DNA from 2 places in the Pseudomonas sp. SDO52101_S400 genome. Region 2 is predicted to be linked to the other one. Evidence: predicted binding sites of a transcription regulator. Region 2 holds the regulator's gene; the other holds the start of a gene.

Region 1 (17,048 bases), on a different contig from region 2:
CCGCAGGACTTGAAAACCCTGCCTGTGCTCGGCGCGCTGGAAGCCGATCGCATGGTGCATGTGCGCTTGCTCGATCAGCACGGCAAGAGTTGCGATCTGGCGCTGGAGGCCCGGCTGGGCATCGACGATTTCATCGTGCGCAAGGCTTGCGTGCTCGCGGGCCAGGGCTTCACCCTGCTGCCGATGATGTATTGCGAAACGGAGCTGAACAACGGCACGCTGGTGCAGTTGCTGCCGGATTGGTCATTGCCCGGCGGCTGGTTGCAGGCGGTGTATCCGCACCGGCGCGGGGTGATGCCGGCGGTGCGTGCGTGGATCGATCATCTGGTTGAATCGTTCAATGCCTGTGGAGAACGGCTGTTATGAAACAAGGAAAGATGAGCGAAGCGGACGTCGCGGAATTTTGCCTGGCATTGCCCGGTGCTCAAGAAGACTACAAGTGGGGCGGCGTGCGGGTGTTTTCGATTGCCGGCAACAAGATGTTCGCCTTGCAGGGGCTGCGGGGCGAGTCGCTGGCGTTCAAGGTCGACAAGGATCTGTTTCTCGGTCATTGCGACCGGCCGGGCATTCACCCGGCGCCGTATCTGGCGCGGGCGCAGTGGATCATCATGCACCCGCCCTACCCCTTGGGCGCCGAGGAACTGCGAGGGTTGCTGCAACGTTCTCACCAGTTGGTGGTGAGCAAGCTGCCGAAGAAAACCCAGGTGGGTTTGCTGCTGCCCTAACCCAACGCCAACAGGTTCGAACCGAGGAACAGCTGATCGATCCAGAACACCTGGTGCAGCGCGACGATCACCCAGAACAGAATCTGAAACGAGACCTTGCGCGTCTTGTGACGGAAGACTTGCTGGGCGATCAACGCGCCCGGCCAGCCTCCTGCCAGTTCCACAGCGTGCAGGACGTTCTCCGGAGTGCGCCAGGCCTCGGCGCGGGCCTTGCGCTTGTCGGCCCAGTACAGGAAAAACGCCAGCACGCTGACAACTCCGTAGGCCGCCAACGGCACCCGCGAGATCCCGCGCAGCCACATCGACAGCGAGCCGAACAGCGGCAACGCACAGACGATCAGCAACACGATCAGCTTCAATTTCAAATGCTGGATGCTGCCCCCGGAGTGACCGCGATCCGGGCGGCGTGCACGGGAATCACTCATGCCTTGGCCGCCGCCCAGTCCACCCAGCCAAACTGCCAGGTCGCCAGAATCAAAAGACCGAAAACGATCCGGTACCAGGCGAATGCCGCGTAGCTGTGGCTGGCGATGAACTTCAGCAAGCCGCGCACCGCGATCATGGCGAAAACGAATGCGGTGACAAAACCGATGGCAAACACCGGGAAGTCCGCTGGCACGAACAGAGCACGGTACTTGTAGCCTGAATAGACTGCTGCACCGACCATGGTCGGCATCGCCAGGAAAAACGAAAACTCGGTGGCGGTCTTGCGCGACAGACCGAACAACAGGCCGCCAATGATCGTCGAGCCGGAGCGCGAGGTGCCCGGAATCATCGCCAGACACTGGGCAAAACCGACCTTCAGCGCATCTTTCCAGGTGATTTCATCCACCGTCTCCGCATGCACCTCATGCTGCCGGCGCTCGGCCCACAACATGATGACGCCGCCCACCACCAGCGCCGTCGCCACGGTGATCGGGTTGAACAGGTACTTGTGAATCAGATCGGCAAAGATCACGCCCAGCACTACGGCGGGCAAGAAGGCGATCAGCAGATTGGCGGTAAAGCGTCGCGCACTCGGCTGGGTCGGCAAACCGATGACCACGTCGAGAATCTTGCGGCGAAACTCCCAGACCACCGCGAGGATCGCGCCGAGCTGAATGATGATGTTGAACGCCATGGCGCGTTCGCCGCCGAAATTGAGCAGGTCGGCGACAATGATCTGGTGTCCGGTACTGGAAATGGGCAAAAACTCCGTCAGCCCTTCTACAACTCCAAGAATCAGTGCCTGCAAGGCGGTCCAAAGATCCATCAATCCCCCAGAGAGCGATGCACGGCGGCATGCCCCGATAATATTTTTTTACGTTCACTGCGTTCAGCGTAGCGGGTTGTTGCTGTACCGATTCCGCGCGCAAAGGATCCACACAAAACGGTCAAAATTCCGTGAAATGACAACTTGGGTTCAGGTTTTCACGCGCGGGGCCGAAATCCTATCAGACAAGCCGTAATAGCGCTGCCGCGTTCTACGACTTGGGTCGCGTATGCCCGGCCACTGAAACGTGGTTGGATGCTGGCGGTGATTTATTACAAGAAAAAGAAACCGGAGTGACAGCGTTATGAACAGCTTGCGCAGTGTGTCGATCAGCCGACGCTTGTGGCTCATCTTGATTGTGGCGGTGGTCATGCTGCTGACCTTGGGTCTGTTGATGCTCAAGCAGATCCACGATGACCTGTATCACGCCAAGGCCCAGAAAACCCAGCATGTGGTGCAGACCGCCAGCGGCTTGCTGACCTATTACCAAGGCCTGGAAGCGGCCGGAACCCTGACCCGCGACGCCGCCCAGAAGCAGGCACTGACCGCCATTCGCGGCCTGCGTTACGATCAGAACGATTACTTCTGGATCAACGACCTCACGCCTGTGATGGTCATGCACCCGACCAATCCCAAGCTTGAAGGCCAGAACCTCTCGGCGATCCGCGACCCGGACGGTTTTGCGGTGTTCAACGAGATGGTAGCCATCGCCAAATCCAAGGGCGCCGGCATGGTCGACTACCGTTGGCCGAAACCCGGCGCCAGCGAGCCGGTGGCCAAGACCTCCTACGTGAAACTGTTCGAGCCATGGGGCTGGGTGCTGGGCTCCGGCGTATACGTCGACGATGTGCAGGCCGAGTTTCAGGGCCAGGTGATCAAGGCTTCCGTCGTAGGCCTGGCCATCGCGCTGATCATGGGCGTGCTGGTGATCCTGATTGCCCGCAGCATCGTCCGCCCCTTGCAGGAAACCGTGAACGCCATGGCCAACATCGCCAGCGGCGAAAGCGACCTGACCCGCAGCCTCGACACCCACGGCCAGGACGAAGTCACACAACTGGCCCATCACTTCAACGCCTTCACCGCCAAGCTGCGCCGGGTAATCGGCGATTTGCAGGTGTCGGCCAGTGCGCTGGGCCAGTCCTCGACTGAACTGGGCAACGACGCGAGCCAGGCTCAGCAGCGCAGCCAGCAGCAGTCGCAGCAGATGGAACTGGTGGCGACCGCCATCAACGAAGTCACTTACGGCGTGCAGGATGTGGCGAAGAACGCCGAGCATGCCGCTAATGAAATGCGCGATGCCGAGGCTCAGGCGCAACAGGGCCAGATCAATATCGACGGCAGCCTGCAACAGATCGACAAGTTGTCCGGCACCATCGATCAGGCCGTTGAGGTCATTCGCACCCTGGCGACCGAAAGCACGCAGATCGGCAGCGTCCTTGAGGTAATCCGCTCGATCGCCGAACAGACCAACCTGCTGGCACTTAACGCCGCCATCGAAGCCGCCCGCGCCGGCGAACAGGGGCGTGGTTTTGCGGTGGTGGCCGATGAAGTTCGTTTGCTGGCACAACGCACGCAGAAATCCACGGCGGAAATCCAGTCGATGATCGAGCGTCTGCAGAACCATTCCGAGGCCGCGGTGAAGGTTATCGGCGACAGCAGCAAAGCGTCGCAACTGACCATCGAGCAAGCCGGACTGGCCGGTGCAAGCCTCAATGCCATCGGCCAGGCGCTGCGTAACCTCAATGGCCTGAACGCTTCGATCGCCAGTGCGACCCTGCAACAGGCGCATGTGGTCGAGGACATCAACCAGAACGTCACCCAGGCGGCGGGCCTTTCACACAGCACGGCGCTGGCGGCTGAACAATCGAGCGCGGCCAGCGTACGACTGGGCCAACTGAGCGAACAGTTGAACGGACTGCTGCGCCAGTTCCGCGTCTGACGATGTTGCCCTGTGGGAGGCTCACTCCCACAGGTTTTTGGGTACAATCCGCCCCCTCTTTTACTCCCTCCAAGGATCTTGCATGTCCGGGCTTGAACTGTTTGCCGCCGCCCTCGGTGTGATCGCCGTCTGGCTGACGGTCAAACAGAATCCCTGGTGCTGGCCGATCGGGCTGGTCATGGTGCTGCTCTACAGTTGGGTCTTCTTCGAGGTGAAATTGTATTCGGACATGTTGCTGCAGGTGGTTTACGCCGCCCTGCAAGTCTACGGCTGGTGGCAATGGACCCGGGCCGGGACGATGCATGACGGCCGTCAGGTCAGCCGGCTCGACAACCTTTCGACTCTCAAAGGCTTGGCCATTGGTGCCGTCGGCAGTCTGCTGCTGGGTGCGGCCATGGCGCACTGGACCGATGCCGCGCAACCCTGGCTCGACGCCGCACTGACCGGTTTCAGCCTTGTCGCGCAGTTCTGGATGGCCCACAAGCGCCTGCAATGCTGGGCATTGTGGTTCGTGCTGGACGTGATCTTCGTCGGCCTGTTCCTTTATAAGGCGCTTTACCTCACCGCTGCGTTGTACACCTTGTTTACCCTGATCGCGGTGCTGGGCTGGCGGGAATGGCGCGCCGATCCGGCGTTGCGCACATGAAAGTCGTGGTCCTCACCGGCCCGGAGTCCAGCGGCAAGAGCTGGCTGGCGGCCGGGCTTCAGCAACAGTTCGGCGGCCTGCGCGTGGACGAATACGTGCGCTGGTTCATCGAACAGAATCCACGGGACACCTGCCTCGCCGATATTCCCGAGATTGCTCGTGGCCAATTGCAATGGGAAGACGAGGCGCGAGCGCAACTACCGGCTCTGCTGATCCTCGACACGCACCTGTTGAGCAACATGCTGTGGAGTCAGACGCTGTTCGGCGACTGCCCGGCCTGGCTGGAAACAGAGCTTTTGGCCCGTCATTACGACCTGCACCTGCTGCTCTCCCCGGAGCAGATCGACTGGACCGACGATGGCCAACGCTGCCAGCCGGAGCTGAGCCAACGGCGGGCGTTCTACCACGCCACCAAGGCCTGGCTGGAGCAACATCATCAACCGGTCCGGATCATTCAGGGCGACTGGGCCGCACGACAGACTCAAGCCTTCGACGCCGTTCGAACCTTGCTGGAGGGATGACCCGTTTCCCGGGGCGGTTTCCCCTGTTCCGGGGCTAAAGTGTCCGATCCTGAAACACTTCCATAGGTGCAAAGTGCCCGTCTCAAGGGCATTCATCGCTTTGTCACCCGACTTGTTACACCTGTGAAACACATGCTCGCAAACCCTTGTTCCAGAGCTTTGCAACGACTATAGCCAGCTGCATCGACAGGGGGCTGTTTCAATCGTGAAACAGCTTTTGTATCAAGGCTGCACGCCATCCGTCCAACTCATTGAAATCCATGAATATTTAAAAAGCGGCACAGCTTTCGCTCTCTCCTTCACAACGCTGACTAGGGCCAGCCCACTGAAGAAGGAATTGCCGCCGTGGGAAACATCAACAAAGCCTTCACTTGCCTTCTGCTGATCGGATCAGCAGCCAGCACATTCCTCAGTTTCAACGTTCAGGCCGAAGGCAATGGCGTGATCGTGCTCAATCGCGACGTCCAACCCATTCCCATCGGACGCAGCGCTCCCGGCAAAGACCCCTACCCGACCACAGTGAATGCCAACCCTTCCGGTCGCATCGACCAGGCCATGACCAGCACCGAACTCAGCGACGGTGAATTTGCAAGTGTAGCCAGTGGCGCATCCATCCGCGGAAACATGGCCGTAGGGTCCAGCCTGCCCGGCACCAACGTCTTGACCAATCCAAACGGTCTGCCCGGCATGGGAGCCGGTCATGGCGGCGGTAGCGGTGGCACGATTTCCAACACCATCAACCGCTCCCTCAGCACCGGTCTGGCTCCGCTGACCCGCATGGCCGGAGGCCAATAAGATGAATCGTTCCCTGCTCCTGCTTGCTCTGCTCGGCTGCACCAGCGTCATGGCCGACCCAAGCGCCGTGGACAGCGCCAACATTCAGAATTCCGGCGTGCAGTACAACGGCAACTTCAACGTCAACCAGGCCGCCGGCGATCAACAGCAACAGACCAACGTGAAGTCGATTGCCATCGGCACGTCGGCCAGCGCAACCACCACCATTCACCAGAAACTCGATACCCCCGCCGACCGCTCGATCAACGCGAGCTCCACCATCGGCGGTACCTCATTCAGTAACGGCAACGGTGCACTGGGCGTTAACCAGGGTTCCGGGGCCAACAACCAGATGGCCAACGCCATGCGCATCAGCATCAGTGCTGCGCCGCAGAGCGTTGACGATAGCGCCCTTTCGCAACAGAACGTGGCGTTGTTACCGAGCTCAGGAGCAACTGGTACCCCCGGCAGTCGCCAGGTCACGACAAGTGATCAGGCCTTCACCGGCAGTCGCGGGGTAATCCAGGTGAACCAGAGTGCCGGGGTGGGGAACCGAATGGCTAACACCCTGAGCATCCGGGTCGCTGACTGACCCAAACAAAAAGCAGTGCAATTAGAAAGTACCAACACTTAACCAACTAATAAGCACGACGGAGAAACACCATGAAACCTACAATGGCTCTCAAACCACTGGTTTTCGCACTCGCAGCAGTGATGGCAATCGCAGCACAGGCAGGCGGTCGTGATGAAAATCACGGTCATGGTCATGATCACGGTCCAAAAGGCCCAACCCTGGAAGAACTGCTGCAAATCGGCGCAGGCGCCGGTGCCGCAGTGCTTGATGTGCAAAACAACAGCGGCAACACCGTGTTGAACCAGGGCACTCAAAACAACGCCAACGTCAGTGGCTCGCTCAACGGCGCCAACGGCAATATCGGCGCCAACAACGTGGCTGGCGACGGCAACCAACAAGACAACGCCGCTGCTCTGGCAACCGCTGATGAAAGCTTCATCTTCGGCTCCGCTGTATCTGCCTCCAGCGCAACTCAAGTCAACACCAACAACGGTGTTGCCAACTACTCCAGCACTGCCAACGCCAGCCTGAACAACGTCGGCAACAGCGGCTCGGGTAACATCGGCGTGAACAACGCCGCCGGCAACTTCAACCAACAGAAAAACAACCTGGCAATCGCTGTGTCCGGTGGTCGTGTAGCGCAAGCCGCTGCCGCCGCCAACCAAAGCACCACCGGTCTGCAAGTCGGCAACAACGGCACCCAGACCTACAAAAAAGATACCCTTACTGGCACATTCACCGCAGGCGGCGCATTCGTGGCCGCAGGCACCGCAACCACCAAAGACGATGATCACGGCCATGGTGGTTATGGTGGTGGCTACGGCAACAATGACCGTGGCCACGGTGGTAACGGCGGCAAAGATCAGAAATCTGATTTCGTTGCCGTGGGTGTCTTCGGCCTGGCTGGTGTGACCACTCAACAAGTGATGACCCCAGACGGCTGGAAAAACCCTGTCACCAACAACGCCAACATGACCAACGTGGGCAACAACTGGTCCGGCAACGGTGGCTTCAACAACGCAGCCGGCGTTGGCAACCAACAAAGCAACTCGCTGTCCATCGCCGCAGGTTGCAAAGCCTGCATGTAATCGCGATCGAAACGAAAGCCCCGGAAACGGGGCTTTTCCTCAGTCCGCATAGGCGTATCGATCATGCGTAAGACGACCCTCCTCGCTCTGCTCTGCCTCTCTGGCCTGGCCCAGGCCGCCCAGATGCCCGTGGCTGCCCTGCCGGGTGGCACGCTCATCTACAAGAACGTGCAGAGCATTCGTGAGCGCAAGTTTTCCGACATCGTCGAACAAAAAACCGATTTCAGCTGCGGCGCCGCCGCACTGGCGACGGTACTGCGCCAGGCCTATTGGCTCGACGTCGATGAAGAGCACATCATCAAAGGCATGCTGGTCAATTCCGACCAGGACCTTGTCCGTACGCAAGGTTTCTCCATGCTGGACATGAAGCGCTACATAGAAAGCATCGGCATGCGTGCCAGGGGCTACAAGATCCCACCGGAAAAACTCGACGCGGTCACTATCCCGGTGGTGGTACTGATGGAAATTCGCGGCTACAAGCATTTCGTCGTGCTGCAGCGAGCGGACAAGGATTGGGTTTACATCGGAGACCCGGTTCTCGGCCATAAGCGCTACAAACATGATGACTTTGTCAAAGGTTGGAACGGCATTGTCTTTGCCATCGTCGGCCCCGGATACGACAAGACCAATGCATTACGCAGTCCTCCGGCACCGCTGACCGCCAAGAACAAGCTGGATAACTTCAACCCCGTCAAAGATGCTGAGTTGATGGACTTCGGGTTCATACAGAGCGACTTCTTTTAATCGCCGATTATAAAGAATGGGGCTGGATGTCCCGGGAGCAGCAGATGAAAACCTCATACTGGCTGGCCGCTGCCTGCCTGGCAGCGAGTGCGTCAGGCTATGCCAATGCAGGATTCAAACCCATCGAAATCCAGGATTCGGAGCTGTCACAGCTTCGCGGTCGCTACGTAATGCCGGGGCGAATCATCAGCTTCGGTATTGTCATGAGCAGTACCTGGCGCAACGCCAGCGGTGATCTGATCGGGGCCTCGACCTCGATGCAATTGCAGGCTGCAACGGTAAAACCTGAATTCTATGTCTCGACCATCAAGCAAACGGGCAACGGTACTACCCCCGAAACGGGCACCGGCTCAATCGTGGGTGGCGCGGGACTCAACAGTTCTCAAGGCGTGACGCAAAGCGTTCGCGCCGCCGGCGACGGCAATACGGCCTACAACAACGTTGCAGTCAACGTTTCGGAAGCCAACCAGGCCCCGGCGCTGGTACCGACCCAAGGGCAAGCCTTGATGGCCGGACAAACGATTTCCGGCAGTAACGCGGCCGGCAGCGTGGCGGTTTCGGCCACCAGCGGTGGCGTCCAGATGGCCATCCAGGCCGCAGGCAATCAGGGCACAGCCCTGCAACAAGTGGCTCAAGGAGGCCTGCTGCAGAACACCCGCTTGCTCGGTAACGCAAACGTCGTCAACAACCTGACAACACTCAACGTAGTCCTCAGCAACAACGGTATGAGCGCCGGCGCACTGGACTGCAATCTCTCTCAACTAAGAGCACTACGCAATATTGGATATTGAACTACGCTGAGTCTCGATCATTGGGCTTAAAGGGACGGCTTATTCATGTATCGATCAGTATCACTGCGTGCCGCTGTATGTTTGAGTACTCTTCTACCCGCGGCGATGCTGCAAGCAGCACCCGATGCGGACGTCGAGACCCTGAAACAGGAACTTCTGGAGCTGAAGCAACGATACGAAGTACAACAAAAAGCCCTGGCGGTCCTCGAACAACGAGTCCGCCAGGTCGAAGATCAACCCGCTTCACCACCACCAAAACGTCTGGCCAAGTCGCCAGCGGACATGAAAGGCAATCCAAAAGTGGCCACCGGAACCGGGGCCGCAGCAGCGTCGGGGGGCGCCGCCGGGGGGGCCGGGGCTTCCTACGGTCAGTCGCTTGCCGACGATTCGCAACCTGCACAGAGTGTGTCCAACCTGTACGACGAGGCCAGCGGCTTCTTCGGCGGGGGCAAGTTCAGCTTCGAAACCGGCATCACCTATTCGCGTTATGACACGCGCCAGCTGATTCTCAACGGTTTCCTGGCACTGGACTCGATCTTCCTGGGCAACATCAACCTCGACCGGATCAAGGCCGACACCTGGACCCTCGACCTGACGGGCCGCTATAACTTCGATAACCGCTGGCAGTTCGACGTGAACGTGCCGGTCGTGTATCGCGATTCGACTTATCAGTCGGGCGGCGGCAACCAGGGCGCGGCCAACGTGACCACCGAACAGGATGTCACCCGGGATCCAACCATTGGCGACGTCAACTTCGGTATCGCCTACAAGTTCCTGGACGAGTCGGTGAACACGCCGGATGCGGTGGTCACCCTGCGCGTCAAGGCACCAACCGGCAAAGACCCGTTCGGTATCAAACTGCGCCAGACCGATGCCAACACCAACCTGTTCGTGCCTGACACCCTGCCGACCGGCAACGGCGTCTGGTCGATCACCCCGGGCGTTTCGCTGGTCAAGACGTTTGATCCGGCCGTGCTGTTCGGCAGTTTGTCCTACACCCACAACCTGGAGGAATCGTTTGACGACATCAGCTCCACGGTCAACCAGAAAACACCGGGCAAGGTCCGTATCGGCGACAGCTTCCAGATCGGCGCAGGCATAGCCTTCGCACTGAACGAAAAAATGAGTATGTCGTTCTCGGTCTCTGACCTTGTACAACGCAAGAGCAAGCTGAAACAGGATGGCGGGGATTGGCAATCGGTGGTGTCCAGTGACGCCAACGCCGGTTACTTCAACGTCGGCATGACCATTGCGGCCACCGACAACCTGACCATCGTGCCCAACCTGTCCATCGGCATGACCGACGATGCCCCGGACTTTTCCTTCAGCCTGAAATTCCCGTACTACTTCTAACCCGCTCCACCATGAACGCAACATCATAAAAAGGCCCGCTGCGACTTGCATCGCAGCGGGCCTTTTCAGCTTCTTGCCAGAAGAAGCACCGCGCCCTAGCGGATCTGGTGTTTATGCAACAAGCGGTAAAAAGTCGGCCTCGAAACCCCCAGTACTTTGGCAGCAACGCTGAGGTTGTCGCTGTGCCGGTTCAACACATCGCACAACGCCTGGCGCTCGGCCCGGGTCTTGTAGTCTTCGAGTGTGCCCATGGGTGTGGCAATTGACTGCTGACTGATCAATCCCAGGTCTCGTGCCTCGATCTGCCGTCCCTCGGCCAGCACCAACCCCCGGCGAACACGGTTGGCCAGTTCACGGACATTGCCGGGCCAGTCGTGCTTACCCATGGCGATCAGCGCGTCCTCACTGAAGCTGCGAGGACGTCGGCCGGTTTCGTGACTGTAGAAATGGGAAAAATGGTTGGCCAGCATCGACAGATCGCCATGTCGCTCTCGCAATGGCGCGGTCACGACTTGCAGCACATTGAGCCGGTAGTACAAATCTTCGCGGAAGCGCTTCTTCTCGATCGCGGCTTCAAGGTCGACGTGGGTCGCCGCCAACACCCGGACATCCACCGGGATCGGTTGGCTGCCACCGACCCGTTCAATGTGCTTTTCCTGGAGGAAACGCAGCAGATTGGCTTGCAATTCCAGCGGCAGATCACCTATTTCGTCCAGAAACAGGGTGCCGCCGTTAGCCGCCTCGATGCGTCCGACCTTGCGTTGATGAGCACCGGTGAACGCACCTTTTTCGTGGCCGAACAGCTCGGACTGGATCAGATGCTCGGGAATCGCCCCGCAATTGATCGCCACGAACGGCTTGCTGTGCCGTTGCGATTGTCGATGCAGGGTGCGGGCGACCAGTTCTTTACCAGTACCGCTTTCGCCGCGAATCAGTACCGGCGACTCGGTGGGCGCCAGTTTGCTCAGCAGCTTGCGCAGTTCGCGGATCGGTTTGCTGTCACCGAGCAGCTCGTGCTCCGGCTGGTCCACATGGACATTGCCCTGGCCACGCAGGCGCGCCATGCCGAACGCCCGGCCGAGGGTGACCTGCACCCGCGACACGTCAAACGGCAAGGTATGAAAGTCGAAAAACCATTCGCAGACAAAGTCTCCGACGTTCTGCAGTCGCAACACTTCCTGATTCAGCACGGCGATCCACTCGGTGCCGCTACGGCTGATCAGCTCCTTGACCGCCTCGGGACGTTCCAGGTGAAAAGGTTGCAAGCGCAGCAGGCCGACATCGCAACTTCGATCTGCGGCATTTTCCAGGCTGCAACTGTCGACATCCCAGCCTACGGCGCGTAAACCGGGCAATAATCGATGGCAGTCGTCACAAGGGTCGACGACCAATAAACGTCGTAACGCAGGCGCTTCACTCATGACTGTTCCTTGGCGCCAAATTATAGGAAATGATTGTAAAAACAGTCATTTGGCAGACCTGGCTGTAACATTAGCAAGAATTTGACGGCGCCTTGTATCGATTGCTTATAGGTGTACCAGGGAAGTAGTTATAAGAACCTTCTTTATTAGTTAGCTATCGACTTGAATCTTTCACCAGGCTTTCAACATCTGCCGGAATACTGACTGTATGAAAGAAAGTCGAAATTTCTTCAAATCCGGTGTGACCTGCCAGCGGGTTGCGTGCATCAGTACAAGTAACTCGCCGAACGGTAAGCCCAACCGACGGCACATCACTTGATTGGGCACTATAGAGAGAAGACCCCATGACCGCCCCGCTCCGTATCAACGAAGCTCTTTTGATTGCCAACCGCGCATTTAAACCTTTCCAGTGCGTGGCCTGGGCCCCACAAGACGGCAATGGCGAACTCAGCCTGACCGTGATTGACCGTACCAACTCGCAGATTGGCCGCACCCGTATTCCAAGCAGCGCCTATTCCGATCCAGCTCAACTTGAATACCTGTTGCAACAGGCTCGCGCTGAACTGAGCGACGAAGGTTATGCACTGCAGTCCTGGTCGATGCCGCACTGATACGAGGGCGATGCGGATGGCTTTCGAGTCGTCCGCCCTTTTCTGTTAGTTGCTGAATCTTTTTAAACTTCAGCCTGTTTGCACAACTTCCCCAAATCCTTTCGCGCCTGAATGCTTGGCAGGCTTGCGACTGGTTCCAAAAGACACTGTTCTGGCACAGTACGACCCTCCACCTGTTAGTTCTGTCAGTTGTACTTGCGCGTATACAGGGATTGAATGTTTCGCTCATGCAGTTATCGACCCGGCTCCCGGATATCGGTCAACTTGCAAGGAGAAGCATGCATGTCAACCCAGACCGCTATTGCGCTCCCGACGCTAGCGAATGACGCCGGACAACTCGACAAGACGTTTGCCAACAACGGCGTGGCCCAGGTTTATTTTGCCGGCTGCACGTCCAGCCTGACCCAACATGTGGCAACCGATCCGCAAGGTCGCATCCTGATCGCAGCCAAGGTCGGCACGCCTCAAGGCAGCCGATTCGCCCTGGCCCGCCTGCTCAGGGACGGCTCGGCAGATCTTGGTTTCGGCTTTCAAGGCAGCGTGATCGGCCAGTTCTCCCCCGGTTTCGAGGCCACAGGCAGCAAGGTTCAGGTATTGCCTGACGGGCGAATCCTGCTCGCAGGGCTGCATTACGAATCCGAACATCGCACCCTGCCCGCCCTGGCGCTGTTCGATGCGCACGGTCAGCCGGCCCCGGAGTTCGGCGAAAACGGCCGAAAAATCGTGCGTTTGCCCGGCGAGCTGTCCATGGGCACCCGCGATACCTGGCTCCCGCCAGGCGTTCCGGGGGCAGAAGCCTGCGATTTCGCCGTCCAGAATGATGGACATATTCTGTTGATTGCCAACCACCACTGCTCATTGGCCGATCACGTCGGCATGCTGATCCGTGTCACACCCGATGGTGACCTGGACAAAACCTTCAATGGCCGAGGTTTTGTGATGGTCCGGCACCTGCTGCTCAACACCTGGCTGGGTGGTTTGTTGCTGCAAGAGGACGGAAGAATTGTGGTGGCCGGCGCGATCGGCTTTCCCCAGGAAGGCCTGCTCGCACGTTACCTGCCGGACGGACAGCTCGACGAACGCTTTGCACTGGACGGTTTCCTGGCCTTCAACGCTCAGGGGCACAGCGCGCTGGTCAGTCAGGTCATCGAATCCTCGGAGCGTTTGCACTGCTTCGGCAGCAGCCGCGACCCGATCAGGGGCATGGCACTGTCAATCCACAGCAATGGTCGCCCCGACCTGCACTGCAATAACGGTCAGCCCACCCTATTGGACATCGGCCCCAGTGGCTGCCAGTGGAGCGCCGCGCAACGCATGTCGGACGGCCGGCTGATTGCGGCGGGCGCGACGATTGGCGGGGTCGAGGCCGATTTCATCGTCGCCCGCTATCTGGTCGACGGTCGTCTCGACCCAGTCTTCGGCGCAGGTCGCGGCTGGTTGCGTACGCGCCTGGGCCGCAGCCTCGACACTGCCACCTCGCTGGCGGTGGAACCGGAAGGCGGAATCCTGGTCGGCGGTTATTCACTGGATGGTAACTACCGTGCAGTGGTGGTGCGCTATCTGAATCCATAAACAGAAACTTCCCACACTTGATCTTGCTCGACGCTTACGGCAACTTGCGCGCTTCTTAAAGCAAGGAGCAACCGATGTCCGGTTCGATGGTCCAGGCGTTCGCGCACAACTTTCTAGGGCATTCGCCCCGCTGGTACAAGGCGTGCATCGTCGGGTTCCTGATTCTCAATGCCCTGGTGCTGTGGTCCGCAGGCCCTGTCGCCGCCGGCTGGCTGTTGGTGATCGAATTCATTTTCACCCTGGCGATGGCGCTCAAGTGCTACCCGCTGATGCCCGGCGGTCTGCTGCTGATCGAAGCCCTGTTGTTGAAGATGACCACACCCCAGGCGCTGTACGAAGAGTTGCAGCACAACTTCCCGGTGATTCTGCTGTTGATGTTCATGGTCGCCGGCATCTATTTCATGAAGGACCTGCTGCTGTTCCTGTTCTCGCGCCTGCTGCTGGGCGTGCGTTCGAAGATGCTGTTGGCGCTGATGTTCTGCTTTTTGTCGGCGTTTCTTTCGGCCTTTCTCGACGCACTGACCGTAACCGCCGTGATCATCAGTGCAGCTGTCGGCTTCTATTCGGTCTACCACCGGGTCGCCTCCGGCAACGATCCACGCCAGGACAGCGAATTCAGCGACGACCAGCACTTGCCCAAGCTGCATCACGAAGATCTGGAACTGTTCCGCGCCTTCCTGCGCAGCCTGCTGATGCATGGCGCCGTCGGAACCGCGCTGGGTGGCGTCTGTACGCTGGTCGGCGAGCCGCAGAACCTGCTGATCGGCCATGAGATGGGCTGGCACTTCGCCGAGTTTTTCCTCAAGGTCGCGCCGGTTTCCCTGCCTGTGCTGATGGCCGGTCTGTTGACCTGCATGCTGCTGGAGAAGCTGCGCTGGTTCGGCTACGGCACCTTGCTGCCGGACAACGTCCGCGCCGTACTCGCCAATTACGCCGCCGAGGACAACGCCGAACGCACCCCGCGTCAACGTGCTGCGCTGTTGGTACAGGGTGCTGCCGCATTGATCCTGATTGCCGGGCTCGCATTTCACATCGCCGAAGTGGGCCTGATCGGCCTGATGGTCATTGTCCTGATCACCGCTTTTACCGGCATCACCGACGAGCATCGTCTGGGCAACGCCTTCAAGGACGCCATGCCGTTCACCGCATTGCTGGTGGTGTTTTTTGCCGTGGTCGCGGTGATCCATGACCAGCAACTGTTCGCGCCGTTGATCCAGTGGGTGCTGGCACTGCCCGCCGAGCAGCAACCGGGGATGCTGTTCATCGCCAACGGCCTGTTGTCGGCCATCAGTGACAACGTGTTCGTGGCAACGATCTACATCACTGAAGTGAAACAGGCGTTCCTGTCCGGGCACATGACTCGTGAACACTTCGAGACGCTGGCGATTGCGATCAACACCGGCACCAACCTGCCGAGCGTGGCGACGCCCAATGGCCAGGCTGCGTTCCTGTTTCTGCTGACTTCGGCGATTGCGCCACTGGTGCGGTTGTCATACGGTCGGATGGTGTGGATGGCATTGCCCTACACCGTAGTGATGGGTTTGCTGGGCTGGTATGCCGTGAGTTACTGGCTGTAGAAACAACAACGGGAGCCCTTGGGCTCCCGTTGTTTTATGCGTAGATCAGCGCGGCAAAATGTATTTGTCGATGGCTTGCGCCACACCGTCCTCGGTGTTCGGCCCGGTCACCACGTCTGCCTGACGCTTCACCGCATCCTCGGCCTGCCCCATGGCAATCGACAGACCGGCGACATGAAACATCGCCGGATCGTTGCCGCCATCGCCAATCGCTACAGTCTGCGCCAACGGCACGCCCAGATGCTCGGCCAGTGTGGCCAGTGCTGCGCCCTTGTTGGCCTCCAGCGCCGTCACGTCCAGATACACCGGCTGCGAACGCGACACCTGTGCCATGCCCTCGACCTTCGCCAGCAACCGCGCCTCCAGTTCGATCAACAGCTCGGTGTTGTTGCTGGTCGCCACGATCTTGTCGATGCGCTCCAGGTACGGCTCGAAACTCTCGACGACCACCGGCGGATAACCGAGGCCATGCTGCTCGCGCGGGACCATCGGCCCGTGCGGATCCTTGAGCAGCCAGTCACCGCCGCTGAACACCCAGATTTCGACATCCGGCTGATCGGCGAACAGCGCCAGTGCCGTCAACGCTGCCGTGGCCGGCAGGTAATGAGCGACCAGAATGCTGCCGTTCGGATTGACGATGGTGCCGCCGTTGAACGCAGCGGTCGGCAGATCGACACCCAGGGCTTCGATCTGTTGCAGCATGGCTTTGGGCGGACGCCCGGTGGCGAGGCTGAACAGAATGCCAGCTTCGCGCAGCGCTCGGACGGCATCGATAGTGCGCTGGCTCAGGCTGTGATCGGGCAGCAACAACGTGCCGTCCATGTCGCTCAGCAGAAAACGGATTGGCTCACTCATCCGAGACCATGCCAGACGCGACCATCGCGAGTCAGCAGATCATCGGCAGCCTGAGGCCCGTCTTCGCCGGCGGCATAACTCTGCACGCTCGCGTCCTGTTGCCAGGCGTCGAGGAACGGCTGCACCGCACGCCAGCCATTCTCGATGTTGTCGGCGCGCTGGAACAGCGTCTGGTCACCGGTCAGGCAGTCGTAGATCAGGGTTTCGTAGCCGGTGGACGGCTGCATTTCGAAGAAATCCTTGTAAGCGAAACCCAGCTCGATATTGGCCATGTTCAGGGCCGGCCCCGGTCGCTTGGCCAGCAGGTCGAACCACATGCCTTCGTTAGGCTGGATCTGGATGCGCAGGTAGGTCGGCTGCAATTCATCGACTTCGGTGTCACGGAACTGCGCATACGGCGCCGGTTTGAAGCAGATGACGATCTCGGTGTCGCGCACGCTCATGCGCTTGCCGGTGCGCAGGTAAAACGGCACGCCAACCCAGCGCCAGTTGTCGATCATCACCTTGAGCGCCACGTAGGTTTCGGTGGTGCTGTCGGGCGAGACGTTGGCTTCTTCGCGATAGCCGGCCAGCGGCTTGCCATCGATTTCGCCAGCGCTGTACTG
Region 2 (14,137 bases):
TCAACTTCATGGTCACGGCCAATCAGTACATTCCGAAATATCTGGACATCCCGATCAACGCGATCCGGCCTGAATTCAGCGGATTGGCCTATCACTACGCCTACAATTATTTCTTTGATGCAGCAGGCAAAATCCGCGATAACGCATCGTTGTTTGCCGTGTTTACGCATCCCGGTTATTACATGGATCAATGGTCGAGCGGGAGTGGCCCGGTGGAGCGTCGGTATGAAAAGCCCGCGTTCGTGGTCGTCAATAATCAGCTGCAAATGACAGCGAGACAGTACTTTCGCCTGAGTGCGGGCTCGCCCCCGATCGAGATACGTGACCTGCCGTTCCTGTCCTTCGAGTGGGCCCTGAATCTGATGGAGGGTGATGGCCGGTCCTCTGGCACTGCTCCTGAAACAAAGGTGGTGCTCATGCAGACTGACGAGGAAGTTGTCGATGTCGGTGGTAAAAGTGTGTTCAAGGGAACGCACTACCTCGATAACGCAGCGTTGTCTTTTGGTCCGATTACGCGGGCCCATGTTTTGGTTGCCGGTTGACCGGCTACCTTTCAATCCATCGCATTGCTCTGTCATTGGGGGCAGGCTTGTGCCGGGCTCGGTGCACTTGCCTCCATTCAGGTTCGTCGCCCCTCTATTTCAATCCCCCGCAAAAGTTGGAAGGCTTCTTGCAGTAGCCGCCGTGCGTCCGCTCTGGGCGTCAAAAGTTTGCTTTAAAGGAACGGGGAAAACCGGTGGATCGCTCTCAGTTAATCAACAGTGCTCGCTCGAACATTGCCGATCTCAGTCGGGGCAATCTGGGTGTGCCGCTGTTGCTGCTGGTCATGCTGGCAATGATGATGTTGCCGGTACCGCCGTTCCTGCTCGACGTGTTCTTCACCTTCAACATTGCCCTTTCCATCGTCGTGCTGCTGGTCTGCGTGTACGCGTTGCGGCCGCTCGATTTCGCGGTGTTCCCGACGATTCTGCTGGTGGCGACGTTGCTGCGACTGGCGCTGAACGTGGCGTCGACGCGGGTGGTGATGCTCCACGGTCAGGATGGCCACGCCGCTGCCGGTAAGGTGATTCAGGCCTTCGGTGAGGTGGTGATCGGCGGCAACTACGTGGTCGGTATCGTGGTCTTCGCGATTTTGATGATCATCAACTTCGTCGTAGTAACCAAAGGTGCCGGGCGGATTTCCGAGGTGAGCGCACGTTTCACCCTCGATGCGATGCCGGGCAAGCAAATGGCAATCGACGCCGACCTCAACGCCGGTCTGATTGACCAGACCCAGGCCAAGGCCCGTCGTTCCGAAGTCGCCCAAGAGGCTGAGTTTTACGGTTCGATGGACGGTGCCAGCAAGTTCGTTCGTGGTGACGCCATCGCCGGCCTGCTGATTCTGTTCATCAACCTGATCGGCGGCATGGCCGTCGGTATCTTCCAGCACAACATGAGTTTCGCTGATGCCGGCAAGGTTTATGCCTTGCTGACCATCGGTGACGGTTTAGTGGCGCAATTGCCATCACTGTTGTTATCTACAGCAGCGGCAATCATGGTGACCCGTGCTTCCGGTTCGGAAGACATGGGCAAGCAGATCAATCGCCAGATGTTCGCCTCGCCCAAAGCACTGGCGGTGGCTGCCGGCCTGATGGCGGTCATGGGCCTGGTGCCGGGCATGCCGCACTTCTCCTTCCTCAGCATGGCGGCACTGGCTGCCGGTGGTGCCTACCTGTTCTGGAAGAAGCAGAACGTCGCCAAGGTGCAGGCGCTGCAAGAGGTCAAACGTCAGCAGGAACTGCTGCCGTCGCCGGCTCGCGCCATGGAAACCAAGGAGCTGGGCTGGGACGACGTCACGCCAATCGACATGATCGGCCTGGAAGTCGGTTATCGCCTGATTCCACTGGTGGACCGCAACCAGGGCGGTCAGTTGCTGGCGCGGATCAAGGGCGTGCGCAAGAAGCTCTCGCAGGATCTGGGCTTCCTGATGCCGACCGTGCACATCCGCGACAACCTCGACCTGGCGCCGAGCGCCTATCGCCTGACCCTGATGGGCGTGATCCTGGCCGAAGCCGAGATCTACCCGGATCGTGAGCTGGCGATCAACCCGGGGCAGGTCTACGGCACGCTCAACGGGATTACCGCCAAAGATCCGGCTTTCGGCCTGGAGGCGGTGTGGATCGAAGTCAGTCAGCGCGCCCAGGCGCAATCGCTCGGTTACACCGTGGTGGACGCCAGTACCGTGGTCGCCACGCACTTGAACCAGATTCTGTACAAGCACTCCAGTGAGCTGATCGGGCACGAAGAAGTGCAGCAACTCATGCAATTGCTGGCCAAGAGCTCGCCAAAACTGGCCGAAGAGCTGGTTCCGGGTGTGGTGTCGCTGTCGCAACTGCTCAAGGTGCTGCAAGCGTTGCTGGCCGAACACGTGCCGGTGCGCGACATCCGCAGCATTGCCGAAGCCATCGCCAACAACGCCGCCAAGAGTCAAGATACCGCCGCGCTGGTGGCTGCCGTGCGCGTTGGCGTATCCCGTGCAATCGTCCAAAGCATTGTAGGGACTGAGTCCGAGCTGCCAGTTATCACTCTGGAGCCAAGGTTGGAACAAATATTGCTCAATAGTCTGCAGAAGGCAGGACAAGGCTCGGAAGAGGGCGTTCTGCTGGAACCAAGCATGGCCGAGAAGCTGCAGCGTTCGCTCATCGAAGCGGCGCAGCGTCAGGAAATGCAAGGTCAGCCGGTGATCCTGTTGGTAGCAGGCCCGGTTCGCGCGATGCTCTCGCGCTTTGGCCGCCTGGCAGTCCCTGGACTGCATGTGCTGGCCTACCAGGAAATTCCGGACAACAAGCAAGTGACCATCGTTGCGACAGTAGGGCCCAACGGCTGAGGTAGTGGTTTATGCAAGTTAAGCGTTTTTTCGCCGCCGATATGCGTCAGGCCATGAAGCTGGTTCGTGATGAGCTGGGCGCTGATGCCGCCATCATTGGCAACCGCCGCATTGCCGGCGGCGTCGAGCTGACGGCGGCGCTGGATTACAAACTCTCGGCGCTGGCGCCGCGGGTTCCGAACATGGAACTCGAAGACGAGTTGCGCAAGACCCAGTCGCGCATCGTCACCGCCCAGGCCGAACTGAGCATGCGCGGCGAAGCCGACGGCAGCACCAATCGCCAGTTGTTCTCCGGTCTGCCATTGACCGCCGGCCTGCCGCTGACGGCTGCCGAGCCTCTGACCGAGCCGACCTACGCCGCGCCGGCCCGTCCGGCACCTGCGCCTGCTCCGGTGTCCGCCGGCGTCGATCCGCGTGCGCTGGATTCGATGCGTTTCGAACTCAACAGCCTGCGCGAGCTGATGGAAGTGCAGCTCGGCACTCTGGCCTGGAATCAGCTGCAAGGCAGCCGTCCGGCCCAGGCCAATCTGTATCGTCGTCTGCAACGCATCGGCTTGTCCGGCCCGTTGTCCCGCGACCTGCTGGCGCTGACCAGCGATATCGAAGAACCTCGTCAGGCCTGGCGCATGTTGCTCGCGCACCTGGCACGGATGATCGCCACGCCGGAAGTCGAGCCGCTGGAAGAGGGCGGGATCATTGCCATGGTCGGCCCGGCCGGCATGGGCAAGACCACCACTTTGGCCAAGCTCGCGGCCCGTTACGTGCTCAAGTACGGCGCGCAGAACATTGCGCTGGTGAGCATGGACAGCTTCCGCATCGGTGCTCAGGAACAGTTGAAAACCCTGGGCCGGATCCTCAATGTGTCGGTAACCCACGTCGACCCGGGCCAGTCCCTGGTGCAGGCGCTGGATCCACTGCTGCGCAAGCGCGTGGTGCTGATCGATACCGCCGGCCTGCAGGCCAGCGATCCGGCACTGCGTATGCAGCTGGAAAGTCTGGCCAGTCGTGGCATTCGGTCAAAAAATTATCTGGTGCTCGCAACCACCAGCCAGAAACAGGTTCTAACCGCCGCTTATCACAGTTACAAGCGTTGCGGGCTCGCCGGGTGCATCCTGACTAAACTGGATGAGACGGCCAGCCTCGGCGAAGTGCTGAGCCTGGCAATCAGTCATGAACTGCCGGTCGCCTACCTGACCGACGGCCCTCGGATTCCGGATGATCTGCATCTGCCGCGCCGTCATCAGTTGGTCAGCCGCGCCGTCAGCGTGCAAATGCAGGAAGAACCCAGCGAAGAAGCCATGGCTGACATGTTCGCTGATATCTACCACAGTCCGACCAAGCAGGTTGGCTGAGGTAATGAACAGTTTTTGTACCTACATCGATGGTCTGCCATGCATTGTTCCGGTTGTGAACGCGCAGCCAGTAATGTGGCCTCCGTCTATGCAAGACAAGGTAAAGAAATAACATGGGCAGCATGCATCCCGTACAGGTGATCGCGGTGACCGGCGGCAAAGGTGGCGTCGGCAAGACTAACGTGTCAGTGAACTTGTCCCTGGCGCTGGCAGAGCTTGGCCGTCGGGTCATGCTGCTGGACGCCGACCTGGGTCTGGCGAACGTCGACGTTCTGCTGGGCCTCACTCCCAAACGCACCCTGGCCGATGTGATCGAGGGCCGCTGCGAACTGCGCGACGTGCTGTTGCAAGGTCCCGGCGGGATCCGCATCGTGCCGGCCGCTTCCGGCACCCAGAGCATGGTTCACCTGAGCCCGGCCCAGCATGCCGGTCTGATTCAGGCATTCAGCGACATCGGCGACAATCTCGATGTGCTGGTGATCGACACCGCTGCGGGTATTGGTGACTCGGTAGTCAGTTTCGTTCGCGCTGCGCAAGAAGTGTTGCTGGTGGTCTGCGACGAGCCGACCTCGATCACCGACGCCTACGCGCTGATCAAACTGCTCAACCGCGATTACGGCATGAACCGCTTCCGCGTCCTGGCCAACATGGCCCAGAGCCCGCAGGAAGGTCGCAATCTGTTCGCCAAGTTGACCAAGGTCACGGATCGCTTCCTCGACGTCGCCCTACAATACGTCGGTGCGGTGCCCTACGACGAAAGCGTGCGCAAGGCGGTGCAGAAGCAGCGTGCGGTCTATGAAGCCTTCCCGCGTTCCAAGTGCGCGCTGGCGTTCAAGGCGATCGCGCAGAAGGTCGACACCTGGCCGCTGCCCGCCAACCCGCGTGGTCACCTCGAATTTTTCGTCGAGCGCCTCGTGCAGCAAACGGCAGGACCTGTGCTATGACCGCCAGCGGTATGAATTTCTACAAGAAGTCGGCACGTGACGCGCAGTACGAGCTGATCGAGCGTTACGCGCCACTGGTCAAACGCATCGCCTATCACTTGCTGGCGCGATTGCCGGCCAGTGTGCAGGTCGAAGATCTGATTCAGGCCGGGATGATCGGCCTGTTGGAAGTCTCGACCAAATACGACGCCAGCAAAGGCGCCAGTTTCGAAACGTACGCGGGCATCCGGATCCGCGGCGCCATGCTCGATGAAGTACGCAAGGGGGACTGGGCACCGCGCTCGGTTCACCGCAACACCCGTATGGTCAGCGACGCGATTCGCTCGATTGAAGCTAAAACCGGCCGTGACGCTAAAGATCACGAGGTTGCGGCCGAACTCCAATTGAGTCTCGACGATTACTACGGGATTTTGAACGACACCCTGGGCAGCCGACTGTTCAGTTTCGACGACCTGCTGCAGGACGGCGAACACGAAGGGCTGCACGAGGATGGCGCCAGTGCTCATCTTGAGCCGTCGCGCGATCTGGAAGATGAGCGCTTCCAGGCTGCGTTGGCGGACGCGATTGCCAATTTGCCGGAGCGTGAGCGACTGGTGTTGGCGCTGTACTACGACGAAGAGCTGAACCTCAAGGAAATCGGTGAAGTCCTTGGCGTCAGTGAATCGCGGGTCAGCCAGTTACACAGCCAGTGCGCGGCCCGCTTGCGGGGGCGTTTGGGGGAGTGGCGAGCGCGCTGAAGGCAGTGTGGGGACGCTGCGAACGAGGCTGGTGCGGTGGTGAACGGCACCGGTCTTGCTCTGTTGTGCTCCAGACAGTCATCGAGTGCTACGCCGGATTGATTGAAATGGCGCGTCCAGGTGCTGGGCGCGTTTAAGACTGCTTGGAGGTCGAATTGAACAAAGACATGAAAATCCTCATCGTTGATGACTTCTCAACGATGCGGCGGATCATCAAGAACCTGTTGCGTGACCTTGGGTTCACCAACACCGTTGAAGCTGACGATGGCACCACCGCCATTCCGGTGCTCAACAGCGGCAGCATCGACTTTCTGGTGACCGACTGGAACATGCCTGGCATGACCGGTATCGACCTGCTGCGTCACGTGCGCGCCGATGAAAAACTCAAGCACTTGCCAGTGCTGATGGTGACCGCTGAAGCCAAGCGCGAGCAGATCATCGAAGCGGCCCAGGCCGGCGTTAACGGCTACGTGGTCAAACCTTTCACGGCTCAGGCGCTGAAAGAAAAAATCGAGAAGATTTTCGAACGCATCGGCTGATGACGCGCGGGGGAGCTATGGAGCATAACGAATCTTCACAGGGCGACTTCGAGTCGACTCTGAAAAAACACGCGGTCGAACTGGTCGAAAGCCTTGAAAAAGGCAGGTTCGGCGACGCTGTGCAACTGATCCATGAGCTCAATCAGACCCGTGACCGTGGCCTGTACCAGGAAGTGGGCAAGCTCACGCGCGAACTGCACAGTGCAATCGTCAACTTCCAGATCGACCCGCATATGCCGCAGGCCGAGGAAGTGTCGCAGATCACTGATGCGACCGAGCGTCTGGGCTATGTGGTCAAGCTGACTGAAGCGGCGGCCAACCGCACCATGGACCTGGTGGAAAGCGCCACGCCGGTGGTCAATGGTCTGGCTGACGAAGCCCAGGCCTTGAGTGCCGACTGGGGACGCTTCATGCGCCGTGAAGTCGGGGCTGAAGAGTTCCGCGAACTGGCGCGTCGGGTAGACGGTTTTCTGGCACGCAGCAGCGCGGACAACCGCGCGGTGTCGAGCAATCTGAACGACATTCTGCTCGCCCAGGATTACCAGGACCTCACCGGCCAGGTGATCAAGCGCGTGACCCAATTGGTCACCGAAGTCGAAAGCAACCTGCTCAAGCTCGTGCTCATGGCCAGTCAGGTTGACCGCTTTGCGGGCATCGAACATGACCGTGCAGCAATGCTCGCTGAAAAAGATCCACAAAAACATCTCTCGCAGGGTGAAGGTCCGCAGATTCATGCCGATAAACGAGAAGACGTTGTGTCCGGTCAGGACGATGTGGACGATTTGCTATCCAGCCTTGGATTTTGAGTTTTTTTGGGTTTTTAGACCTGTAGGAGCACCCCATTAATGAGCTTCGGCGCCGATGAAGAGATCCTTCAGGATTTCCTGGTTGAGGCCGGCGAGATTCTTGAGCAACTGTCCGAACAACTGGTCGAGCTGGAAAGCCGCCCGGATGACGCAGATCTGCTCAACGCAATTTTTCGCGGTTTCCACACTGTAAAAGGGGGCGCCGGCTTCCTTCAGCTCAATGAGCTGGTGGAGTGCTGTCACATCGCCGAAAACGTGTTCGACATCTTGCGCAAGGGTGAGCGTCGCGTAGATGCAGAACTGATGGACGTGGTGCTTGAAGCGCTGGACGCGGTGAACAGCATGTTCAGCGAAGTCCGCGATCGTAGCCCGATCACCGCCGCCACCCCGGAACTGCTGGCCGCCCTGGCGCGCCTGGCTGAGCCGCAATCGGCGGATGAAGCCCCGGCTTCCCCTGTTGCCGAGATGATCGAAGAACTGGTCGTCGAAGGCGATTCGGGCGATATCACCGATAACGAATTTGAACAGCTGCTGGACTCGCTGAACGCCGTCAAGGCTGAAGCCGAAGCCCCGGCGGCTGCCGCTGCGCCTGCTTCCGATGAAGCAGCCAGTGATGAAATTACCGACGCCGAGTTCGAGTCGCTGCTCGACCAGTTGCACGGCAAGGGCCAGTTCGCGGCCGACGCCGTGGCACCGGCTGCCGCGGCTCCTGCTGCTCCTGCTGCTCCTGCCGCTCCGGCGGCGGGCGACAGTTCGGACATCACCGACGACGAATTCGAAGCCTTGCTCGATCAGTTGCACGGCAAGGGCAACTTTGCCGTCGATGCGCTGGAGTCGGCGATTGCTTCCGTCCCTGCGAATGCTGCCCCGGCAGCGGCTGCGGCCGGTAGCGATTTGATCAGCGACCACGAGTTCGAATCGCTGCTTGACGATCTGCATGGCAAAGGCAAGTTCACTGACGTCGCCACCGGTGCCGTCGTGACTGCCAGCAATGCTTCTGCTGTTGCTGCGCCTGCCGCCAAGGCCCCGGCCGCTGCGGCAAAACCTGCTGCAAAAGCGCCTGAGCCTAAGGCCGAACCGGCCAAGCCAGCCGCTGCTGCACCGGCTCCGGCCCGTGCACCGGCGACGCCGCCACCGGAAAAACCGGCAAGCGAAGCCGAAACCACCGTTCGTGTGGACACCGCGCGTCTCGACGAAATCATGAACATGGTCGGCGAGCTGGTACTGGTGCGTAACCGTCTGGTGCGTCTGGGCCTGAACAGCGGCGACGAGTCGATGCAGAAGGCCGTGTCGAACCTCGACGTGGTCACCGCCGACTTGCAGACCGCCGTCATGAAGACCCGGATGCAGCCGATCAAGAAAGTCTTCGGCCGCTTCCCGCGTCTGGTTCGCGACCTGGCGCGTCAGCTCAAGAAAGAGATCAACCTGGAACTGGTGGGCGAAGAGACCGACCTCGACAAGAACCTCGTCGAGGCACTGGCCGACCCGCTGGTCCACTTGGTGCGCAACGCGGTCGACCACGGCATCGAGTCGCCGGAAGAACGCGAAGCTTCGGGCAAGGCACGTGGCGGCAAGGTGATTCTGGCTGCCGAGCAGGAAGGCGACCACATCCTGCTGTCGATCTCCGACGACGGCAAAGGCATGGACCCGAACGTCCTGCGTGCCATCGCCGTGAAACGCGGTGTGATGGACAAGGATGCCGCCGATCGCCTGAGCGATACCGAATGCTACAACCTGATTTTCGCCCCGGGTTTCTCGACCAAGACCGAGATCTCCGACGTGTCCGGCCGCGGTGTGGGCATGGACGTGGTGAAGACCAAGATTTCCCAGCTCAACGGTTCGATCAACATCTACTCGACCAAGGGCCAGGGCTCGAAGATCGTCATCAAGGTACCACTGACGCTGGCGATCATGCCGACCCTGATGGTGATGCTCGGCAACCAGGCGTTCGCGTTCCCGCTGGTGAACGTCAACGAAATCTTCCACCTCGACCTGTCGACCACCAACGTGGTGGATGGCCAGGAAGTGGTGATCGTGCGGGACAAGGCGCTGCCATTGTTCTACCTCAAGCGCTGGCTGGTCAGCTCCGCGGCTCACGAAGAGCAGCGCGAAGGCCATGTGGTGATCCTCTCGGTGGGCACCCAGCGGATCGGCTTCGTCGTCGATCAACTGGTCGGCCAGGAAGAAGTGGTCATCAAGCCATTGGGCAAAATGCTGCAGGGAACCCCGGGCATGTCCGGCGCCACCATTACCGGTGACGGCCGCATTGCGCTGATTCTCGATGTTCCAAGCATGCTCAAGCGTTACGCCGCACGGCGTATTTGAATCCGGGGCAGCGGGGCGACAACGTCCCGCTGCACCTAATGGAGTGTTTATGGCAGTCAAAGTCCTGGTGGTGGACGATTCGGGTTTTTTCCGCCGCCGCGTCTCGGAAATTCTTTCAGCGGATCCGAGCATCCAGGTTGTCGGTACGGCAACCAACGGTAAAGAGGCGATCGATCAGGCCCTGGCCCTCAAGCCGGACGTGATCACCATGGACTACGAGATGCCGATGATGGATGGCATCACGGCAGTGCGGCACATCATGCAGCGCTGCCCGACCCCGGTGTTGATGTTCTCCTCGCTGACCCATGAAGGCGCCCGGGTAACCCTGGATGCGCTGGATGCCGGCGCGGTGGATTTCCTGCCGAAGAATTTCGAAGACATCTCCCGCAATCCGGAGAAGGTCAAGCAACTGCTGTGCGAGAAGGTTCACAGTATCTCGCGCAGTAACCGTCGTTTCAGTGCCTACAGTGCGCCGGCGCCTGCCGCTGCGCCTGCGCCGACTCCGACTCCGGCACCGGCGCCGTCGAGCTTTGGCAGCCACAGTGCTCCGGCTCGTCCGGCACCCGCGCCTGCACCGGCTCGCGCTCCGGCTGCCAGTGCTTCGTCGGCAGCGCCGAAACGCAAAGCCTACAAGCTGGTGGCTATCGGCACGTCGACCGGCGGCCCGGTTGCCCTGCAACGGGTTCTGACCCAGTTGCCGGCCAACTTCCCGGCGCCGATCGTGCTGATCCAGCACATGCCGGCAGCCTTCACCAAGGCGTTCGCCGAGCGTCTGGACAAGCTGTGCCGTATCAGCGTCAAGGAAGCCGAGGATGGCGACATCCTGCGTCCGGGCCTGGCCCTGCTGGCACCGGGTGGCAAGCAGATGATGATCGACGGCCGTGGCGCGGTGAAAATCCTGCCGGGCGACGAGCGTCTGAACTACAAGCCTTGCGTGGATATCACCTTTGGTTCCGCGGCGAAATCCTACAGTGACAAAGTTCTGGCGGTTGTACTGACCGGCATGGGCGCCGACGGCCGCGAAGGCGCACGCCTGCTCAAGCAGGGCGGCAGCACGGTCTGGGCTCAGGATGAAGCCAGCTGCGTGATCTACGGCATGCCGATGGCGATCGTCAAAGCCGACCTCGCAGATGCGGTGTACGGCCTGGACGATATCGGCAAGCACATCGTCGAGGCGTGTATCTGATGGATGTTCTAAGCCTTATCGGGATCATCATGGCGTTTGTCGCCATCATCGGCGGCAACTACCTTGAAGGCGGCCACCTCGGCGCGCTGGCCAATGGTCCGGCGGCGCTGATCGTGCTGGGTGGCACCATCGGTGCCGCGCTGCTGCAATCACCGATGAGCGCGTTCAAGCGCGCCATGCAGATTCTGGCCTGGATTTTCTTCCCGCCGCGTGTGGATCTGGCCGGCGGCATCGACCGCGTGGTCAACTGGAGCCTCACCGCACGCAAGGAAGGCCTGCTGGGTCTGGAAGGCGTTGCGGATGCCGAGCCTGATGCCTACTCGCGCAAAGGCTTGCAACTGCTGGTCGACGGCGCCGAGCCGGAAGCGATTCGCAGCATCCTCGAAGTGGATTTCTACACCCAGGAAGCCCGCGACATCGAGGCCGCCAAGGTCTTTGAAAGCATGGGCGGCTACGCGCCGACCATCGGTATCATCGGTGCGGTGATGGGCCTTATCCACGTGATGGGCAACCTGGCCGATCCGACGCAACTGGGCAGCGGCATCGCCGTGGCGTTTGTCGCCACCATCTACGGTGTGGCCAGTGCCAACCTGATCCTGCTGCCGGTGGCAGCCAAATTGAAGTCAATCGCGTTGCGGCAGTCGCGTTATCGCGAAATGTTGTTGGAAGGCATTTTGTCGATCGCCGAAGGTGAAAACCCACGCTCCATCGAGTTGAAGCTTCAGGGCTTCATGGATTAAGGGACTAACCTCATGGCACGTCGTCGCCAACATGAAGAGCATGTAAACCATGAACGCTGGCTGGTTTCCTATGCCGACTTCATCACCTTGCTGTTCGCTTTTTTCGTGGTGATGTACTCCATCTCGTCGATCAACGAAGGCAAGTACAAGGTCATCTCCGAAGCGCTGATCGGAGTCTTCACCGACTCCGACCGCTCGCTCAAGCCGATCCCGATCGGCGAAGAACGGCCGAAGACCGTGACTCCGGCCAAGCCGCTGGTCAAGGACGCCGAACAGGTCGATGCCGGCATCGCCGGGGCCAGCGATCCGCTGAAAAGCATCGCCGACGATATCAGCGCCGCGTTCGGCGACCTGATCGCTTCGAACCAGATGACCGTGCGCGGCAACGAACTGTGGGTCGAGATCGAACTCAACTCCAGCCTGTTGTTCGGCAGCGGTGATGCGATGCCGAGCGACATCGCGTTCAACATCATCGACAAGGTTGCAGCGATCCTCAAACCGTTCGACAACCCGATCCACGTCGAAGGCTTCACTGACGATCAACCGATCCGTACGGCGCAGTATCCGACCAACTGGGAACTGTCCTCGGCGCGTTCGGCGAGCATCGTGCGCATGCTGGCGATGCAGGGCGTCAACCCTGGCCGTCTGGCCTCGGTGGGCTACGGCGAATTCCAGCCGGTGGCCAACAACGCCACCGCTGAAGGCCGGGCGAAGAACCGTCGTGTGGTGCTGGTGGTGTCGCGCAATCTCGATGTACGTCGCAGCCTCACCGGCACCGGAACCGCCCATGCGCAACCGGATGCCGCATTGAAGCGTGCTGGCACACAAACTGCACCGACCCCGGTCAAGACGCCGGGACGCGAGAGTGCCGTCAATTCTCCGTCGCCCGCATTAATACGCTGAGCCATGTCTCGGCCGAGCATCTCGGCCGGGAGGAACGATCCGAATGAGAGTCTGGGCAGTCGCCAATCAAAAGGGTGGTGTTGGTAAAACCACTTCTTCCATCGCTTTAGCCGGTTTGCTGGCAGAGGCGGGCAAACGCGTGGTCGTGGTCGATCTCGACCCGCACGGCTCGATGACCAGCTATTTCGGCTATGACCCCGACAGCCTGGAGCACAGCAACTACGACCTGTTCCTGCACAAGGGCGGTGTGCCGCAAGGCCTGCCGGGCCAGTTGTTGCTGTCGACCAGTGATGAACGCATTTCCCTTCTGCCGTCCAGCACCGCGCTGGCCACCCTCGAGCGTCAGTCGCCGGGGCAGAGTGGCCTGGGCCTGGTGATCGCCAAGAGTCTGGCGCAACTGTGGCAGGACTTCGATTACGCGATCATCGACAGCCCGCCGTTGCTCGGCGTGTTGATGGTCAACGCTTTGGCCGCAAGCCAGCAATTGGTGATCCCGGTACAGACCGAGCACCTGGCCGTCAAAGGCCTGGAGCGCATGGTCAACACCCTGGCGATGATCAACCGCTCGCGCAAACAGGCGCTGCCGTTCAGCATCGTGCCGACTCTGTTCGACCGCCGCACCCAGGCGTCGATGGGCACCTTGCGCGTGCTGCGCGACAAATTCCCCGACGAGATCTGGCAGGGTTATATCCCGGTCGATACTCGTCTGCGCGACGCCAGCCGTGCCGGTGTCACGCCTTCGCAGTTCGACGGCAAGAGCCGTGGCGTGCTGGCCTACCGCGCGTTGCTCAAGCATCTGCTGGCGCAACAACTCGTTCCGCAGGTGGCCTGAGCATGAATCGGCCGATCAAACTGACTTCGCGTCCGCAACTGGCTTTGCAGTCCTATCTGGACAGCTTGCTGGAGGATGTGACGGAAGAGATCCCGCAGGAAATCGAGGCGCCGGTCGAAGTGGTTGAAAGCGCTGCGGTACTGGATGAGTTCCAGGCTGCGGTGCTTGAAGAACAGGCCCGCGATGCACAGAAAGCAGCCCGGCCTGCTGCCCCGGTTGCAGCACCCGCCACCGTGGCGGCCAAGGCTCCGGCACCGCTGATCAAGGAGCCCGAGCCGGTGCGTGTGGTGTCGACGCTCGCGCCGCTGCTGCAGACCCAACTTCTGCATGCGCAACCCGAGCCGGCTCCGGTCGAGGTGCCAGCACCAGTTGCGGCGCCGGTCGAGCAAGTTGTCGAGCAGGCACTGGTTGCGCCGCTGGTCGAAGTGCATCTGCCACCAAGCAATACACCGCCACCGGTGGAAACCGACGGTCGTCCGGCCTGGGCGTCTGAAGCCTTCGAATGCCTGTTGTTCGATGTCGCCGGGCTGACCCTGGCGGTGCCGCTGGTGTGCCTCGGCTCGATCTATTCGCTGGCCGGCCATGAGCTGACGCCGCTGTTCGGTCAGCCGGAGTGGTTCCTCGGCATCCTGCCAAGCCAGGCCGGGAACCTGAAGGTGCTGGACACCGCGCGCTGGGTCATGCCGGATCGCTATCGCGATGACTTCCGTCAGGGCCTGCAGTACGTGATTTCGGTACAAGGTTACGAGTGGGGCCTGGCGGTGCATCAGGTCAGTCGCTCGTTGCGCCTGGATCCGAATGAAATCAAATGGAGAAGTCACCGGGGTCAGCGGCCATGGCTCGCGGGCACGGTGATTGAACACATGTGCGCCTTGCTCGATGTCTCCGCTCTGGCCGAGTTGATCGC

The links. Region 2 encodes FliA, which starts transcription of late flagellar genes. Its sites were predicted from a motif close to CTAAAGTTTNNNNNNNNNNNGCCGNTAA; they were not measured.
Region 1: ACW9HX_RS01125 (methyl-accepting chemotaxis protein) is a predicted target of FliA. The motif match lies at 2,127-2,154, and genes of this name have one in related genera.

The regions. Positions count from the first base shown of each region.
Region 1 covers NZ_JBSVWF010000002.1:85,906-102,953, forward strand. The annotation lists gene ACW9HX_RS01105 (LysR substrate-binding domain-containing protein) at 1-366, shown strand, start outside; gene ACW9HX_RS01110 (MmcQ/YjbR family DNA-binding protein) at 363-725, shown strand; gene ACW9HX_RS01115 (DUF1294 domain-containing protein) at 722-1,150, opposite strand; gene ACW9HX_RS01120 (undecaprenyl-diphosphate phosphatase) at 1,147-1,977, opposite strand; gene ACW9HX_RS01125 (methyl-accepting chemotaxis protein) at 2,282-3,916, shown strand; gene pnuC (nicotinamide riboside transporter PnuC) at 3,999-4,562, shown strand; gene ACW9HX_RS01135 (AAA family ATPase) at 4,559-5,083, shown strand; gene ACW9HX_RS01140 (hypothetical protein) at 5,429-5,878, shown strand; gene ACW9HX_RS01145 (adhesin) at 5,880-6,449, shown strand; gene ACW9HX_RS01150 (heme utilization protein) at 6,521-7,519, shown strand; gene ACW9HX_RS01155 (C39 family peptidase) at 7,583-8,263, shown strand; gene ACW9HX_RS01160 (hypothetical protein) at 8,308-9,054, shown strand; gene ACW9HX_RS01165 (hypothetical protein) at 9,100-10,407, shown strand; gene ACW9HX_RS01170 (sigma 54-interacting transcriptional regulator) at 10,503-11,828, opposite strand; gene ACW9HX_RS01175 (hypothetical protein) at 12,173-12,439, shown strand; gene ACW9HX_RS01180 (hypothetical protein) at 12,722-14,011, shown strand; gene nhaB (sodium/proton antiporter NhaB) at 14,086-15,588, shown strand; gene ACW9HX_RS01190 (HAD family hydrolase) at 15,634-16,443, opposite strand; gene zwf (glucose-6-phosphate dehydrogenase) at 16,440-17,048, opposite strand, start outside.
Region 2 covers NZ_JBSVWF010000090.1:1,134-15,270, forward strand. The annotation lists gene ACW9HX_RS27505 (hypothetical protein) at 1-542, shown strand, start outside; gene flhA (flagellar biosynthesis protein FlhA) at 737-2,866, shown strand; gene flhF (flagellar biosynthesis protein FlhF) at 2,878-4,218, shown strand; gene fleN (flagellar synthesis regulator FleN) at 4,332-5,162, shown strand; gene fliA (RNA polymerase sigma factor FliA) at 5,159-5,899, shown strand; gene ACW9HX_RS27530 (chemotaxis response regulator CheY) at 6,067-6,438, shown strand; gene ACW9HX_RS27535 (protein phosphatase CheZ) at 6,456-7,244, shown strand; gene ACW9HX_RS27540 (chemotaxis protein CheA) at 7,284-9,569, shown strand; gene ACW9HX_RS27545 (protein-glutamate methylesterase/protein-glutamine glutaminase) at 9,619-10,755, shown strand; gene ACW9HX_RS27550 (flagellar motor protein) at 10,755-11,495, shown strand; gene motD (flagellar motor protein MotD) at 11,508-12,398, shown strand; gene ACW9HX_RS27560 (ParA family protein) at 12,442-13,230, shown strand; gene ACW9HX_RS27565 (CheW domain-containing protein) at 13,233-14,137, shown strand, end outside.